DNA from 3 places in the Salimicrobium jeotgali genome. Region 1 is predicted to be linked to each of the others. Evidence: riboswitches for the same ligand, from Rfam matches in the RefSeq annotation. Region 1 holds a riboswitch; each other region holds the start of a gene.
The links. A riboswitch is a leader RNA that binds a small molecule or an ion and turns the genes downstream of it on or off. The one in region 1 is predicted to bind cobalamin.

Region 1 (4,811 bases):
TGGTTCATATTACATTCCCCTTTCGACTGCTTTGAATTCTTTACCCACTATTACCTTTCTCCTTTCTTTCTAAACTTTGGAAATTCGCGGGAGTTTTTTTTCGTCAAAAAATTCGCTATAATTAAATGGCAATCGGGTAAACGTTATAAACAAGGAGGAATTATCAATGTCATTTGCTACTTCAATTAACTGTATGGACGGCAGAGTCCAGCTTCCGGTCATCAACTGGATGAAAGATACATACGGGGTGGAATACATCGATATGATTACGGAAGCCGGTCCCAACAAGGTCCTGCTCGAAGGCAGTGCCGGTCAGCTTGAAGAGATTAAGAAAAAAGTTCTTGTTTCTACAGAGAAACATGGATCAGGAACAATCACAATCGCGGGGCATCACGACTGCGCCGGGAATCCGGCGGACCGCTCTCAGAAGGAAAAAGAAATAAAACGCGCCGTGGAACTGATTGAAACGTGGGACCTCGGAGCCGAAGTCGTCGGCCTTTATGTTAACGAAAACTGGGAAGTGGAAGTCGTAACTGAGTAACTCTTATCCAAAAAGGAGGGGTATTGTGGAAGAATTCGTCGGCTACTGCGCTTCCTGCGGAAAAGAAGTTTATTGTAAGGACGGATTCCTGGACGGCATCGTTACGGAAGATAAACAGCTGTACTGCTTTACGTGCGGAGAAGACAAATAAAATACCGTCCTCTGTTTCAAGAACCTCCGATGAGCAATTCATCAGAGGTTCTTTTAAGTGACCGGCGGTTTTCCGAATCCTTATTCTCATAACTGTAACGAACTGGTAAGATGGAAAGAACTATTATTTATTAGCGCGGGAGGCGGTTACCATGAGCAGAAACATGTCTATGATCTCCATCGCAGCCGGGGCTGCTCTGTGGGGGATTATCGGTCTGTTCGTCACATTTCTGTACGACTACGGCTTCACGCCTGTCCAGGTGGTGGCCGTCCGGGTAAGCAGTGCCGCTCTGCTGCTGCTCATTTATACATATTTTAACGGGAAGAAAGACCTCCGGATTAACTGGAAAGACAGTCACTATTTTATCGGCACCGGTATCATCAGCATCGTGTTCTTCAATCTCTGTCTATTTATAGCTATGGAGGAAACTTCCATAGCTGTCGCTGTTACCCTGTTGTACACCGCCCCCGCCTTCGTTACGATATTCTCCCGGTTCCTGTTCGGAGAACTGTTTACCGGGAACAAAATTCTCGCACTCGCCATCACGCTCATCGGCTGCTCACTCGTCGTCGGACTGATTCCGTTTTCCGGTTTCAGCCTTTCCCTGTATGGAGTACTGGCAGGGCTCGGGTCCGGATTCTTTTATGCGTTGTACAGCATATTTGCAACGTATGCCCTGCGGAAGTATTCCTCGGTAACGGTGACGGTGTATACATTCGTATTCGCAAGTATAGCCATTCTCCCATTCGCCGGACTTGGTGATATAAAAAGCACTTTCACTCTTCCCGCTGTCTGGCTGAATATCGGCGGCATAGGTCTCTTTTCCACCACTCTTGCCTTCCTGCTGTACACGAAAGGGCTTGAGAAAATCGAGTCGAGCCGGGCTTCGATTATAGCCACCATCGAACCGGTGGCGGCCACGCTCCTAAGTTTTTTCGTGTTCCGCGAAATTCTGACTTCGTGGCAGCTGGCCGGTTTCATTCTTGTAGTAACAGCGGTCATCCTTGTTCAGAGACGTCCCCGTTCGCCTTTCGCAAAGCGAAAAGCGTCATGAAGGACACCGCCTGTTCCAGCATCGGCGTGGAGAGATTCTCCGGAGCTCCTTCTTTAGGTACGGAAGACATCCCCTCAACCGTCCACCCGTGAGTGCCGGCCAGACGTTCGAATTCCCATGGCATCATCGTATTGCATACGATGTCTTCCCCTTCAAGTCTCGGATAACTGTTACTTCTCGGACCGGCAGCAGGACCAAGAATACCTGCGACCATTATCCCTCCAGGCTTTACGACACGGTGGATTTCATTCAAGCCGTGCAGGGGTGATGCCACCCATTCCAGACAGTTGATGGCCATCACGCTGTCGAAGGTCGCATCTTCAAAAGGGAGTTCGGCAAGATCGGCCTGCTGGAAGTGGATACCGCTCCAGCGCTCTTTTGCCATTTCAATCATTTTCGACGAAATATCGATACCGGTCACCTCATACCCCGAGCGTCTCAGCATCTCGCTCCCCTCTCCATCGCCACATCCAATATCAAGAACCGTAGATCCTTCAGATACGAAGGACTGCATAAATGGAAGAACCGTTTTTCTGCTTCCTTCTTTCCACATTTTTTCACTTCTCTGACCCCAGTTTCCAGAAAAATTATCCCACTTCTCTTCCGCTTTCTCATGCCATCTTTTATCGATCATTATTTTTTCCTCCTTGTTATTTCATTTAATCTTATGTATGATAGAATCAATATATAGTAATTATATTTTAAAAAACACAATATATAGATCGAAAAACAGATGCTCACAGAGCTTAATAGGGAATCCGGTAAGAAACCGGAGCTGCCCCCGCAACTGTAAGTATCCGCGAAACAGCATCTCCACTGTAGATTACTACGGGAAGGGCTGGAGTAAGATCGGGTACGAGCCAGGAAACCTGTCTGTTTTTCATCGGAAAGTTTCACCTTTTTCGGGGTTGGAGAAGATGAAACGATGATGCGTACATATACCCGTATCATGGTTTCATCCGCTCCTGTCCAGGGGGCGGATTTTTTTATTTTTTATAAAGGTACTTGAAGGAGGACTTACTTATGTCAGCAACCGTAACAGCGGACTGGAAATATTGGCTCGAACAGCTTCAGAGCACGTTCCCTCATCTCGATTTTTCAAAAGTCTACCCGAAAATCACAGACGGCACTTCCGTCGTTCTGGAAACACTCGCGGAGATGGACGAAACCGAACCGGAATGGACCTATGTCGCCGCCCGGGCACATCTGGAGACGATGTACACCGAAGCGAAGAAAAACCGGCGGACGGAGAGTCCGTATACCGACCTTTACGGGCTGATGGAAGCTCTCGTCCAGGAAGGGATTTACGACCCGTCCCTGCTCACCCATTATACCAAAAAAGAAGTGGAGGAGCTTGAATCTCTGCTCGACCGGAACAAAGACCTCCAGTTTACTTACATCGGTCTGAAGACACTGGATGACCGCTATCTCGCAAAAATGAAAGATGGAAAAACGATGGAACTGCCTCAGGAAAGATGGTTGATCATTGCAATGAATCTTATGGCCGGGGAGAGCTCTTCCTCACGCCTTCATTACATCAAAGAGGCCTACTGGGCGCTCAGCAACCTTTACATGACTGTGGCCACACCGACTCTGGCGAACGCCGGGAAATCCCACGGCCAGCTCAGTTCCTGCTTTATCGAAACGGTGGACGACAGTCTGCAGTCGATCTATGACAGCAATACATCCATTGCGAATTTGAGCAAGCATGGCGGCGGTATAGGTGTCTATCTTGGCAAAATACGTTCGCGGGGCAGTGATATACGAGGCTTCAAAGGCGTCTCCTCCGGTATCCTCCCGTGGATGAAGCAACTGAATAATACGGCGGTTAGTGTCGACCAGCTCGGACAGAGGCAAGGAGCCGTCGCCGTCTACCTGGACGTCTGGCATAAAGATATCTTCTCTTTTCTCGACAGTCGCCTGAATAATGGAGACGAACGTCAGAGAACCCACGATCTGTTCACCGGAATTTCCGTGCCTGATCTTTTCATGGAAGCCGTCCGGGACAGACAGGACTGGTATTTGTTCGACCCTCACGAAGTGAGAACGAAGATGGGCTTCTCTCTGGAAGACTCTTTCGATGAACAAAAAGGGGAAGGGACGTTCCGCGACCGGTACGAAGCCTGCGTGCGTGAGCCGGAATTGTCCAAAGAGAAGGTGCCGGCCATTGACATTATGAAGCGCGTCATGATCGGACAGCTCGAAACCGGCACGCCGTATATGTTTTACCGGGATGAAGTGAACAGGAAGAACCCGAATAACCACGCAGGCATGATTTACTGCAGTAACCTGTGTACGGAAATAACCCAGAACCAGAGTGCCACGACTCAGACTGCCCAGTACACGGAAAACGGACAAATCATTACCGTGCACAACCCTGGAGACTTTGTCGTCTGCAACCTTTCGAGCATCAACCTCGGCAAAGCCGTACCGGCGAATGCTCTTGAAAGACTCGTTCCGATCCAGGTGCGGATGCTCGATAACGTTATCGAAGAGAATCACATCCCCGTGCTCGAAGCGGAACGGACAAACAAGCGCTACCGCGGCATCGGCCTTGGTACGTTCGGATGGGCTCATCTATTGGCACAGAATAAAATCGCCTGGGAGTCGGGGGAAGCCGTCCAGTACGCCGATGACCTTTACGAAAAAATCGCCTATCTGACTATCGGGGCGAGTGCTGAGCTCGCCGGGGAAAAAGGAAGTTATCCTCTGTTCGAAGGTTCCGACTGGGAAACAGGTTCCTTTTTCGAAAAACGCGGACTGGCATCAGACGAGTGGAAAACACTCGCTTCCAAGGTGAACAGGAACGGACTGAGAAACGGCTATCTTATGGCGGTCGCTCCGAACTCGAGCACTTCTCTTATTGCAGGAAGCTCTGCCAGTATCGATCCGATTTTCAAAAAATTCTATTCGGAGGAGAAAAAAGATTTCAAGATTCCTGTGACGGCACCGGATCTGAACCCGGAAAACTACTGGTACTATAAATCAGCCCATGACATCGACCAGCATACGAGCATTGCTCAGAATGCCCGGAGACAGAAGTATATCGATCAGTCCATATCATT
Region 2 (4,811 bases), 1.2 Mb from region 1:
ATTTTCCCGAGGAGGAAGTGAACGCCTCTTTTTTCATGAGATCTTCTGTCAATTTATACAGGTAGCAGGAAGAATCCGAAGAAACTTCAGAAAACATGTAATAATACATATTCGTTAAGTAGAGAGGGATGTCCCATACAGGTTCGCCATTTTCCTCCGCTAGCTGGCTATATGTCCAGCCGGTTCTGTCCCCGCCTGTAAGTCGTCTTACGAACATCTCTTTCTCCATATCGGAAAATGGGGTGAGCAGCGTACGCAATTCCTTGTATAGAATAGGCGCATCCTCGTCCAGCACCGCTTTTCGTTCACTGTAAAATTTTCTTGCCCAGTTCTGTACCGGGCCTTTATCTACAATGGGCAAGTACCCGGTGTGTCTGTACACAGCATTACTGATAATCTGAATCCATAGCAGCAGCCTGTTCCTGAACTCTTCGACCGCTTCGGAATACTCCAGCCCCGAAAAGTAAAGAGGTATACGTGTTTCTTCGATAGATCCTTCACCGTAAGCAGTGACGCTCATCCTCCCATGGTCATGCCAGACTGTTTTGCCTTCTTTGTACAACTCGTGGAGTGCATAATCCAGCGTCTCTCTTTGCAGACCGGGATAGACTCCGTAATATCCTTCTATACCATATACTTTTGCGTCCTGAAATGTCTGGGAAGACTTCTTCCCCCGCAACAGATGGTAGACGCCCGAGACGGTGCGTTCAGCATTCATCTTACTAAGACAATCTAACAGTATATATGTAAACATAAGGAATTCCTTTCGAATGATATAGTTGAATTCGATACAGATAGAACGTAGACTTGAAGGAGAGATACTATAGAAAGAAGGTATTACTTATGAAGCTTTATTCGATCGTGGATAAAGATACATGTATCGCCTGCGGTGCGTGCGGAATGGCTGCCCCGGAACTATACAACTATGACGATGAAGGGCTTGCCTATTTCCTGCCGGACGATAATCAGGGAAACACACCTATCGCGGAGGAATTGGAACTTGACGCCGAAGATGCTTACGAGGGGTGCCCGACCGGGTCCATCAAACTTGCAAACTCCAATTTTAATGGAAGTATACCAGAGGAAGACTGATAAACAAAAGAAGGTGCTCCCGGCACCTTCTTTTATTATACCATTTATTATTTTCAGCTGGCGAGCTGTGCACGCCGCTCATATTTGATGAATAACTTTTCGAATACAGAATAGAAAACCAGAATAAACACGAAATTCGACGCAGCATGCATCAGGTCAAAAGGAATTCCGGCAAGGTAGTATCCCCAGAATGTCTGGGAGATCGCCCGCATTGTAAATGCCATCACCACTCCAAAAAACAGCCCTGACAATAAGCCGTAAACGCTTAATCCTAATACAGGTAGTCTCGGTAAGAATTTACCGAGCAGCCCGGCTCCTATACCTATAAGTCCCCAGGCTGTCACCTGCCACACTGTCCATATCCCCATACCAAGCACCATATTCGTCAAAAAAGTGGTCAGAAAAGCAGTGATCACTGCCGCCAGCGGTCCGAGCCAAAAGCCGGTCAGAATAATTATAGCTGTTACCGGCTGGGCATTCGGAATAGCGGCAAAAGCTATCCTTCCCACCACGGCCACTGCTGCAAGCATGGTTATCAAAGTTAATTTATACGTATTCCACTGCATTTATGATCATTCCCAGGACTGGAAATCAAAATGTATTTCGTCCCCGTCCTCGATTTCATACTCAGCAGCGCCTACTTTTGCTTCTTCGCCGTTCACGTCATAGACCCAGGCCTTTTTCTCTCCTTCTTCAGCGGATATGCCTTCAATGCCATTAATTAATCCGTCTTTTTCTTCCACCTCAAAATTTTCTTCCATAGCATCCATCAGTACCGTACCTTCTTCAACTGTTATATCTTTTTCTTTCACCTGTTCTTCACCCTGGTTTTTCGTCAGCTCCACGGTAGCTTCAATTTCCTGGGAAGACTGGCTTCCCCCCTCTTGACTTTCCGATGTTTCACTTTCCGCCTGACATCCTGTAAGCAATACGAGTGTCAAAGCTACTACTCCTGCATAATTCCTCAATTTTTCCATGCGACTTCACCCTTTCTTCAAGTTTTAGAAGAAAAAGCATCGGAACAACCTGCCATAAAAAAGCCCCGTCCATAAAGGACGGGCTTGAGATATCGACATACATTGATAGTCCAGGTCATCTCAAACGCTCAATCCTCGAAGCAATGAATCCTTCACAGACAGGTTTACTGGCTTATGTCATCCTACTCAGATACCTTCCCGTGGCGAACTTTCACCACAGTGGATTTTATCGTTTCGTTACATTTACAGTTGCGAGGACAGCTCCGGATTCGCACCGGATTCCCTAAAACCTGTGAAAATTATTCAATTAATTATAACATTACATGAATCGTTCTATTTTGGCAAGTTCTCTACGGGCAGATATATATAGAACGTAGTTCCTTCCCCTTCTTTACTCTGGACGGAGATTTTCCCTTTATGGGCCTCTACGATATTCTTCGCAATAGCAAGACCCAGTCCCGTTCCCTGCTTCTCTTCGGAAGGAGACCGTTTCCTGGACTTATCTCCTTTATAGAAGCGTTCAAAGATGAACGGAAGATCCTCCTCCGGAATACCTGCGCCTGTATCTTCCACTTTTATTTCAAAGTGGTCCTCCCCTCCGTGAAGGTGAACATGTACAGAACCGTTTTCCGCTGTATGACGGATAGCGTTATCCAGAAGGTTCGTTACCACCTGCTCTATACGGTCAGAATCTATGGACACTGTACCTGCCGGAAGGCCGGATCTTTCATGAAGGAGTTTTACACCGGTTTCCTCTGCCACTCCCTGGAATTTATTCACTATACGATCAAGAAAAAGATTCACGTCCACTGGCTCTTTATGCAACTGAATGTTCCCGGATTCCATTCTGGCAAGGTCAAGCAGTTCGTTTACAAGACGACCCATCCGCTCGGATTCTTCCAGAATAATCTGAGCCAGCTCATTTTTCTCTTCTTTCGTAGTTGCTACTTCATCGACGATCGCTTCGCTGTATCCACGCATCATGGAAATAGGAGTGCGGAGTTCATGAGAAACGTTTGCAAGGAAATCCTTGCGCAGTTTATCGAGCCTTCGTTCTTCCGTCATATCCCTGAGTACAGCCACTACTCCTCTAATGGTAGTGTTGCTATAAAGAGGGGTCATGATAATCACCCAGTTCCTCCCCTGGACAGTGACTTCCGTCATGGCTTCCCTCTCTTCGGTGATGACAGATTCGAACAGTTCATGCAGGGGCGAAGGCAGTTCTTCCTCTTCCAGCCCCTCCTCATATCTCCACGACTGTAACAGCTGTTTCGCAGGAGGGTTAGTTACCAGTATTTTCCTTTTGTGGTTTAAGGTGATCACTCCGTCGGCCATGGATTTCAAAACGCCCGATAGCTGTTCTTTCTCCTGATTCAGCGCATCGATATTCTGCTTAAGCTGACGGCCCATCCGGTTGAATGCAATGGCCAGTTCTCCTATTTCGTCGTGAGTAATAATGGGTATCTTGGTATGGAACTCGCCTTCCGACAGCTCAAACGCCCCTTTACGCATTTTCATAAGAGGTGCTGTAATACGCGTCGATAAGAAAAAAGCGAAAATCGTAGTCAATACTATAGCTATACCGGCACCGAGAAAGACAGTTTTAGTCGTCTGCTGGGTCGTTTCTTCCACAGAATCCAGGGGTTTGTAGACGAATACAGCTCCGCTGTCTCCCGAGAGGGGGGAACCGACGGCCAAAAACTTCCTTCCGTCAGCCGAAGCCACTTTTTTCACTTCCGTTCCCCCGGATATTACCCGTGCCAGCTCTTCATCCTGTTCAAACCACTGTTTCTGAAGTTCTTTGAAGTCACCGCTATCACTTTCCGCTTTCCAGGACTGCCCGTTTCCACGAACGACAAGAACGTGGCTCGAAGCTGATTTCACGGTGTCTGTAGTACTTAGGATAATATCCTGCCGTTGTTCACTGTCTATAAGCGTCGACACTACCGTAGCGGTACGGAGCATTTCTTCTTCAGCTTTATTCACATGAAAGTTCTCGAAAAATTGAAGCAGCAGTACCGTCAGAATGATAAGAACGAAACAGACAAGGAGCAAAATGGTAAACCACAGTTTTACTACTACACTGCGCCAGAACATCAATCGTTATTTACCACGAACTTGTATCCTACACCCCACACGGTAGCAATCATACCGGCCGATTCTGCCGATACTTTACTCAGTTTTTCCCTGAGTCTTTTGACGTGGGTGTCCACAGTTCTCAGATCCCCGAAAAATTCGTACTTCCACACTTCCTTCAACAACTGTTCCCGGTCGAAAACTTTATTAGGACGTTCAGCCATATACAGCAGCAGCTCATATTCTTTAGGCGTAAGCGGAACTTCTTTTCCTTGAGCCGTCACTTTATGAGCATCATTGTCAATGGTGAGATGAGGGAAAACGATAATATTTCTCGCCTCGGTATCCGTGTTCAGAAACTTCGTACTTGATGCTCTGCGCAGCAGAGCTTTAACTCTCAACACGACTTCACGCGGGCTGAAGGGTTTTACTATGTAGTCATCCGCTCCCGTTTCAAATCCTTCCACGCGATTCGCTTCCTCTCCTTTGGCCGTAAGCATGATAACCGGTGTCGCTTTTTTCTCACGCAGGGCTTTACAGACCTCGATACCGTCCATACCCGGAAGCATCAGATCCAGTAAAATCACGTCGTAATTATTCTGCAGAGCCTTTTGAAGAGCGCGCTCTCCGTCCTCGGCTTCTTCAATGGTATAATCTTCCCTTTCA
Region 3 (4,811 bases), 1.1 Mb from region 1:
CCGTGTTCCATAATTTCACTGAAAACACGTTCATAAGCTTTGGCTGCCACACGTAAGGAGGTGACTGGATATATAACCATATCCATGCCTAATGCCTGAAAGTCTTTTCCCGAGAAATACGGGGTTTTGCCGAACTCAGTCATGTTTGCAAGTAACGGCCCGTCGATAACCGAAGAAACGTAACGGAAATCATCTTCACTCGTCAAAGCTTCCGGGAAAATAGCGTCAGCTCCGGATTCTAAATACCGGTTTGCACGCTCCGCGGCTTTATCCAACCCTTCTACTGATTTAGCATCGGTGCGCGCGACTATTATGAGCGTCGGGGCGACTTCTCTGATTATGCGGATCTTTTGCATCATTTCCTCTGTATCAATCAGTTTTTTTCCATTCAGATGCCCGCATTTCTTCGGTAGAAGCTGGTCCTCTATCTGAACTGCCGCTACTCCTGCTTCTACCATCTCTCTGGCGGCTCTGGCCACATTAATGACACCACCATAGCCAGTGTCAATATCGACTAGCAGAGGCAAATCAGAAGCGCGTATGAGTTCTTGTGATTTCTGTGCCATTTCATTCGAATAAATGAGGCCGAGATCCGGGAGGGACTGGCTGGCTGTATAAGCTGCTCCTGATAAGTATAGTGCTTGGAATCCGATATCTTTTGCAATCTTGGCGGACATTCCATCATGAGCTCCGGGAATCTTCATTATTTCTTCCTGAAGCATCATTCGGCGGAACGAATCTGCTCGTTCCGATTGAGTAGACTTAGGTTCGACGATCCATGACATTGTCATTTCCTCCTAGCGTGGTTTATATTCTGAATTGGTCCATGAACTTATTGACGCTTGTTTCCTTAAGTCTTTCATAATCACTGCAAAGATTGTAAATTTGTTTCACTTGGCGTTTTGAGAAGCAGACGGTGAGATTGTCATGAAATTTATTCAGCAACAAAGGCAGTCCTTCATCGCGACGGCGCCGGTGGCCGATCGGGTATTCAATCGCCACATTATCTGTAGAGCTGCCATCTTTGAAGAACACTTGTATTGCATTGGCAATAGAACGTTTATCCGGGTCGAGATAGTCTTTACTGTACTGTTCGTTTTCAACGGTAACCATCAACTCCCGCAAATGATCAATAGCAGGGTTTTCAGCTACGCTATCTTCGTAGTGGTCTGCAGTGAGGGTCCCGTAAAGCAAACCGATAGCTGTAATGTATTGCAAGCAGTGATCCCGGTCTGCCGGGTTGTGGAGGGGACCTTGTTTATCAATGATGCGGATGGCGGATTCGTGGGTTGTAATCACTACCTGTTTAATGTCCGCTATTCTATCTTTGACTTGCTCATGCAGAGCAATAGCCGATTCAGCTGCCGTCTGGGCATGAAATTCGGCGGGGAAGGAAATTTTGAACAGTATGTTTTCCATGACATATGAATTGAAAGATCGACTCAAAGTCAGTTCTTTTCCACTGAACAGAACGTCCTGGAATCCCCAGCCAGGGGCGGAAAGGGCAGTTTGATATCCCATTTCACCATTCATTGTCATCAGAGCTAAACGAACTCCACGAGCGGTCGCGTCTCCGGCTGCCCAGGATTTTCTCGATCCCGTATTGGGTGCGTGTCGATATGTACGAAGACTGGAGTTATCGATCCATGCTTGAGACACTGCATTTATAACATCTTTTTTGTCGCCTCCCAGCATAGCAGTCACTACAGCTGTGGTTGCAACTTTGACGTAAAGTACATGATCGAGACCTTCCCGATTCAAACTGTTTTCGAGCGCCAGGATACCTTGAATTTCATGAGCTTTCACTATATTTTCCAGTATAACATGCATGTTAAGGGAGTCGTTCCCTTCTGATAATCGTGTTCGACTGATGTAATCGGATATTGCCAATATGCCTCCTATATTATCAGAGGGGTGTCCCCACTCAGCGGCCAGCCAGGTATCATTATAATCAAGCCAGCGGATCATACATCCAATATTGAAAGCTGCATGGACCGGGTCCAGTTCATAAGAGGTGCCTGGCACACGTGACCCATTCGGAACTATTGTACCTGGAACAATCGGCCCTAGATGTTTTGTACACTCCGGATAGCGCAGGGCTAAAAATCCACAGCCCAGAGTATCTATTAATACATAGTGAGCAGTCTCCAGTGCTTCTTGACTATCTATTTCCCCTTCCACTGCATATTCAGCAATCTTCTCCAACACTTGATCTGTGGCTGGTGTTCTATTTTTGGTGATTTCCTTCATTGAATTCTCCGCCTTTCATTGTAATGATAAGATTTCAATATTCCGAATAGCCGGGATGGCCTTATTTTTTATGGATGCAGATTCCGTGGTCCCGTATAAAGTACCCTTGGTCTGAATAATTTATTGGTGTTATACTGCTCTGCTACGTGAGCACACAACCCGAGGGTGCGGGCTGCAAAGAATATGGGGGTGTATAAATCGATTGGAATACCCAACAAATAATAAACAGGAGCTGCATAGTAATCCAGGTTCGGGTAAAGGCCTTTTTCTTCTTTCATTACGCTTTCTCCTACTTCACACATTTCAAATAGGTCCTCCCGGTTTTTATCCACCGAAAGCTCACGTAAGGATTCTTTCATTAAGGCAGCCCTTGGATCCATTTTTTTCATATAAACCCTGTGACCGAAACCCATGATTTTCTCTTTTCGATTTAACTTATCATAAAGAAGAAGACGAAATCCTTCTGAGGTTTTTCCTTCTACAAGCATTTGCATTACTGCTTCATTTGCTCCACCATGGAGGTTTCCTTTCAAAGAAGCCACAGCTCCTGTGAGTGCCCCGTAAATATCGGCATTCGTCGAAGCGATGACCCGTGCTGTGAAGGTTGAATTTGGCATCTCATGTTCACTGTACATCATTAGTGACTGATCAAAATAAGCTACTTCCCGGGTAGTGGGTTCTTTCCCTGTAATCATATACAGAAAGTTAGCGCTGTAAGATAACTCCTTTTTCGGTTCGATTGCAGATTCCTTATGAAGAATATGATAGCTGTTGGCTACGATGTTTGAAATTTTAGCTAATAGTTTCACAGCAATATTATTGATAGTATCCTCTTGACGCTTGTCTATATCCTTGTCATATCCGGCTAAGGCCGAAATTCCTGTTCTTAGTGCATCCATCGGGTGAGTATCCTCCGGGAGTTTTTTGAATAGGGAAAAGAAAGAGTCAGGAAGAGTATATTCCTTTTTCATTTCCTCTTCGAGAGAATTGCGTTCCTGTTCATCAGGAAGTGATCCACGTAACAAAAGTTGAACTAAGTCAATGTACTCTTTACTATTGGCAAGTTCAATCAGTTCATATCCGCGGATGACGATTTCTTCCGCATCAACATCCAAATAGGAAAGCTCAGTTTCAGTTGCAACAACACCATCTAAACCTGGCGTGTACGTTGAATATTTTGTCATAGAAAGCCTCTCCTTTTAGTAAACGTTTTCAAAAATGCTCGTGTTCTTGAAAAGAACGACTCTTATCCGAAAATATCTTTTCGAATAAGGCGATAGGCTTGTTCAAGGTTTTTATAGGCCTCATTCTCTTCATCCCCTTTAGGAATCTCCGACTTTAACCATTCATAGGTTTCACTTAAAGTAGCGACTTCCAATGAATATAAGCGGTTCATAATACACGTTCGAAAAAGATCTAAATAATGCTGAGTAGATTTAACCAAACAGAACACCTCTGATCCAGTAAAAATAAAACCAATAAAAAAACAACTTCTTGAAAGAAGTTGTTAAGTTGAGCTACCTATTGATAGGATACAGGTATTATACTTTGACATACCTATCCCTGCTTATCCGCTCGGACTTAACACCTCCTATCCTCGTAGGTACTGATGTTCGCTGAAACAGGCAGGTCTCCTGGCTTATGATCATCGATCCCTGAATCCTTCCCACTCTTATTATCCTTAAGAGCAGTGGTATCTCCAGTTCACTATCAAATACAGTTGCGGGACAGCATCGGATTAACACCGATTTCCCTTTTAAGCGAATAAGAGTCAAGGACTTATTCGCACCTGATTCAGAATTAGTATTCAATTGTAACATCTATACTATAGCAAATATTTTTTCAATTAACAATTATTTCTAATGAATATCCTTGATTTAAAATTAAATCAAGGACTCTGTACTGCATAGTAATCATAAATGAGAAGTTTTTCTGCTCACAAAAATCGGGAATTATTTTTCTCATCGATGATTATTTTAATAGTGAATTAAATCCGAAGCAGGAACACCTAGAATTATTGAACCTGTTCATTGAGGACTATTGTTGTAATGGTAAGCGTAAGTAGGGGCTGCTATTTCACTAATGAAATTATCAAGTAACGAGGCGGAAGGTTTCATTTGAATGAAAAAGGTTAGAGAAAGAATAAAATATGAAACATTTCAAATCTAGAGGTATAGGGAACTTTTGAGAATCACTCTATTTGATCACTTGAAACCTTTCAGTGCTCATAACCGTAGGAAGTAGGAAGAGAGCGAGGGGAAACCATGAAAAAAATCATACTCATGCTGAGCTTACTGATATTTATTTTTCCTATGCATGCGTTCGCGGTGGAATACGACATTGAGAAAACTGCTATTACGGCAGAACTGCAGGAAGATGGAACGGTACACGTGGAAGAGCGGCATACGTATCAATTCGAAGGAGAGTTCAGTGGAATATCAAGAACGCTCATACCTAAAGACAATGCAGTGATCGAAGATGTGAAGGCTTTTGAACAGGGGAAAGAACTCGAAGTGGAACAGGAGGATGAATTGTATAAAGTTCATCGTTCCGGTGAAGAC

Region 2: it holds a riboswitch for cobalamin, as region 1 does, so the genes downstream of both, AAV35_RS06065 (DUF4430 domain-containing protein) here and AAV35_RS12070 (ribonucleoside-diphosphate reductase subunit alpha) in region 1, are expected to answer to the same signal.
Region 3: it holds a riboswitch for cobalamin, as region 1 does, so the genes downstream of both, mmgD (citrate synthase) here and AAV35_RS12070 (ribonucleoside-diphosphate reductase subunit alpha) in region 1, are expected to answer to the same signal.

What each region holds. Positions count from the first base shown of each region.
Region 1 covers NZ_CP011361.2:2,396,782-2,401,592, forward strand. Annotated here, with positions in the region: gene AAV35_RS12050 (pyridoxamine 5'-phosphate oxidase family protein) at 1-8, opposite strand, end outside; gene AAV35_RS12055 (carbonic anhydrase) at 167-541, shown strand; gene AAV35_RS14635 (hypothetical protein) at 567-692, shown strand; gene AAV35_RS12060 (DMT family transporter) at 844-1,746, shown strand; gene AAV35_RS12065 (class I SAM-dependent methyltransferase) at 1,691-2,380, opposite strand; cobalamin riboswitch at 2,461-2,637, shown strand; gene AAV35_RS12070 (ribonucleoside-diphosphate reductase subunit alpha) at 2,770-4,811, shown strand, end outside.
Region 2 covers NZ_CP011361.2:1,212,185-1,216,995, reverse strand. Annotated here, with positions in the region: gene AAV35_RS06080 (YpbB family protein) at 1-718, opposite strand, end outside; gene AAV35_RS06075 (ferredoxin) at 844-1,092, shown strand; gene AAV35_RS06070 (ECF transporter S component) at 1,146-1,658, opposite strand; gene AAV35_RS06065 (DUF4430 domain-containing protein) at 1,665-2,069, opposite strand; cobalamin riboswitch at 2,210-2,378, opposite strand; gene AAV35_RS06060 (ATP-binding protein) at 2,403-4,166, opposite strand; gene AAV35_RS06055 (response regulator transcription factor) at 4,166-4,811, opposite strand, start outside.
Region 3 covers NZ_CP011361.2:764,571-769,381, forward strand. Annotated here, with positions in the region: gene prpB (methylisocitrate lyase) at 1-785, opposite strand, end outside; gene AAV35_RS03800 (bifunctional 2-methylcitrate dehydratase/aconitate hydratase) at 808-2,250, opposite strand; gene mmgD (citrate synthase) at 2,319-3,434, opposite strand; cobalamin riboswitch at 3,858-4,058, opposite strand; gene AAV35_RS03810 (DUF2207 domain-containing protein) at 4,515-4,811, shown strand, end outside.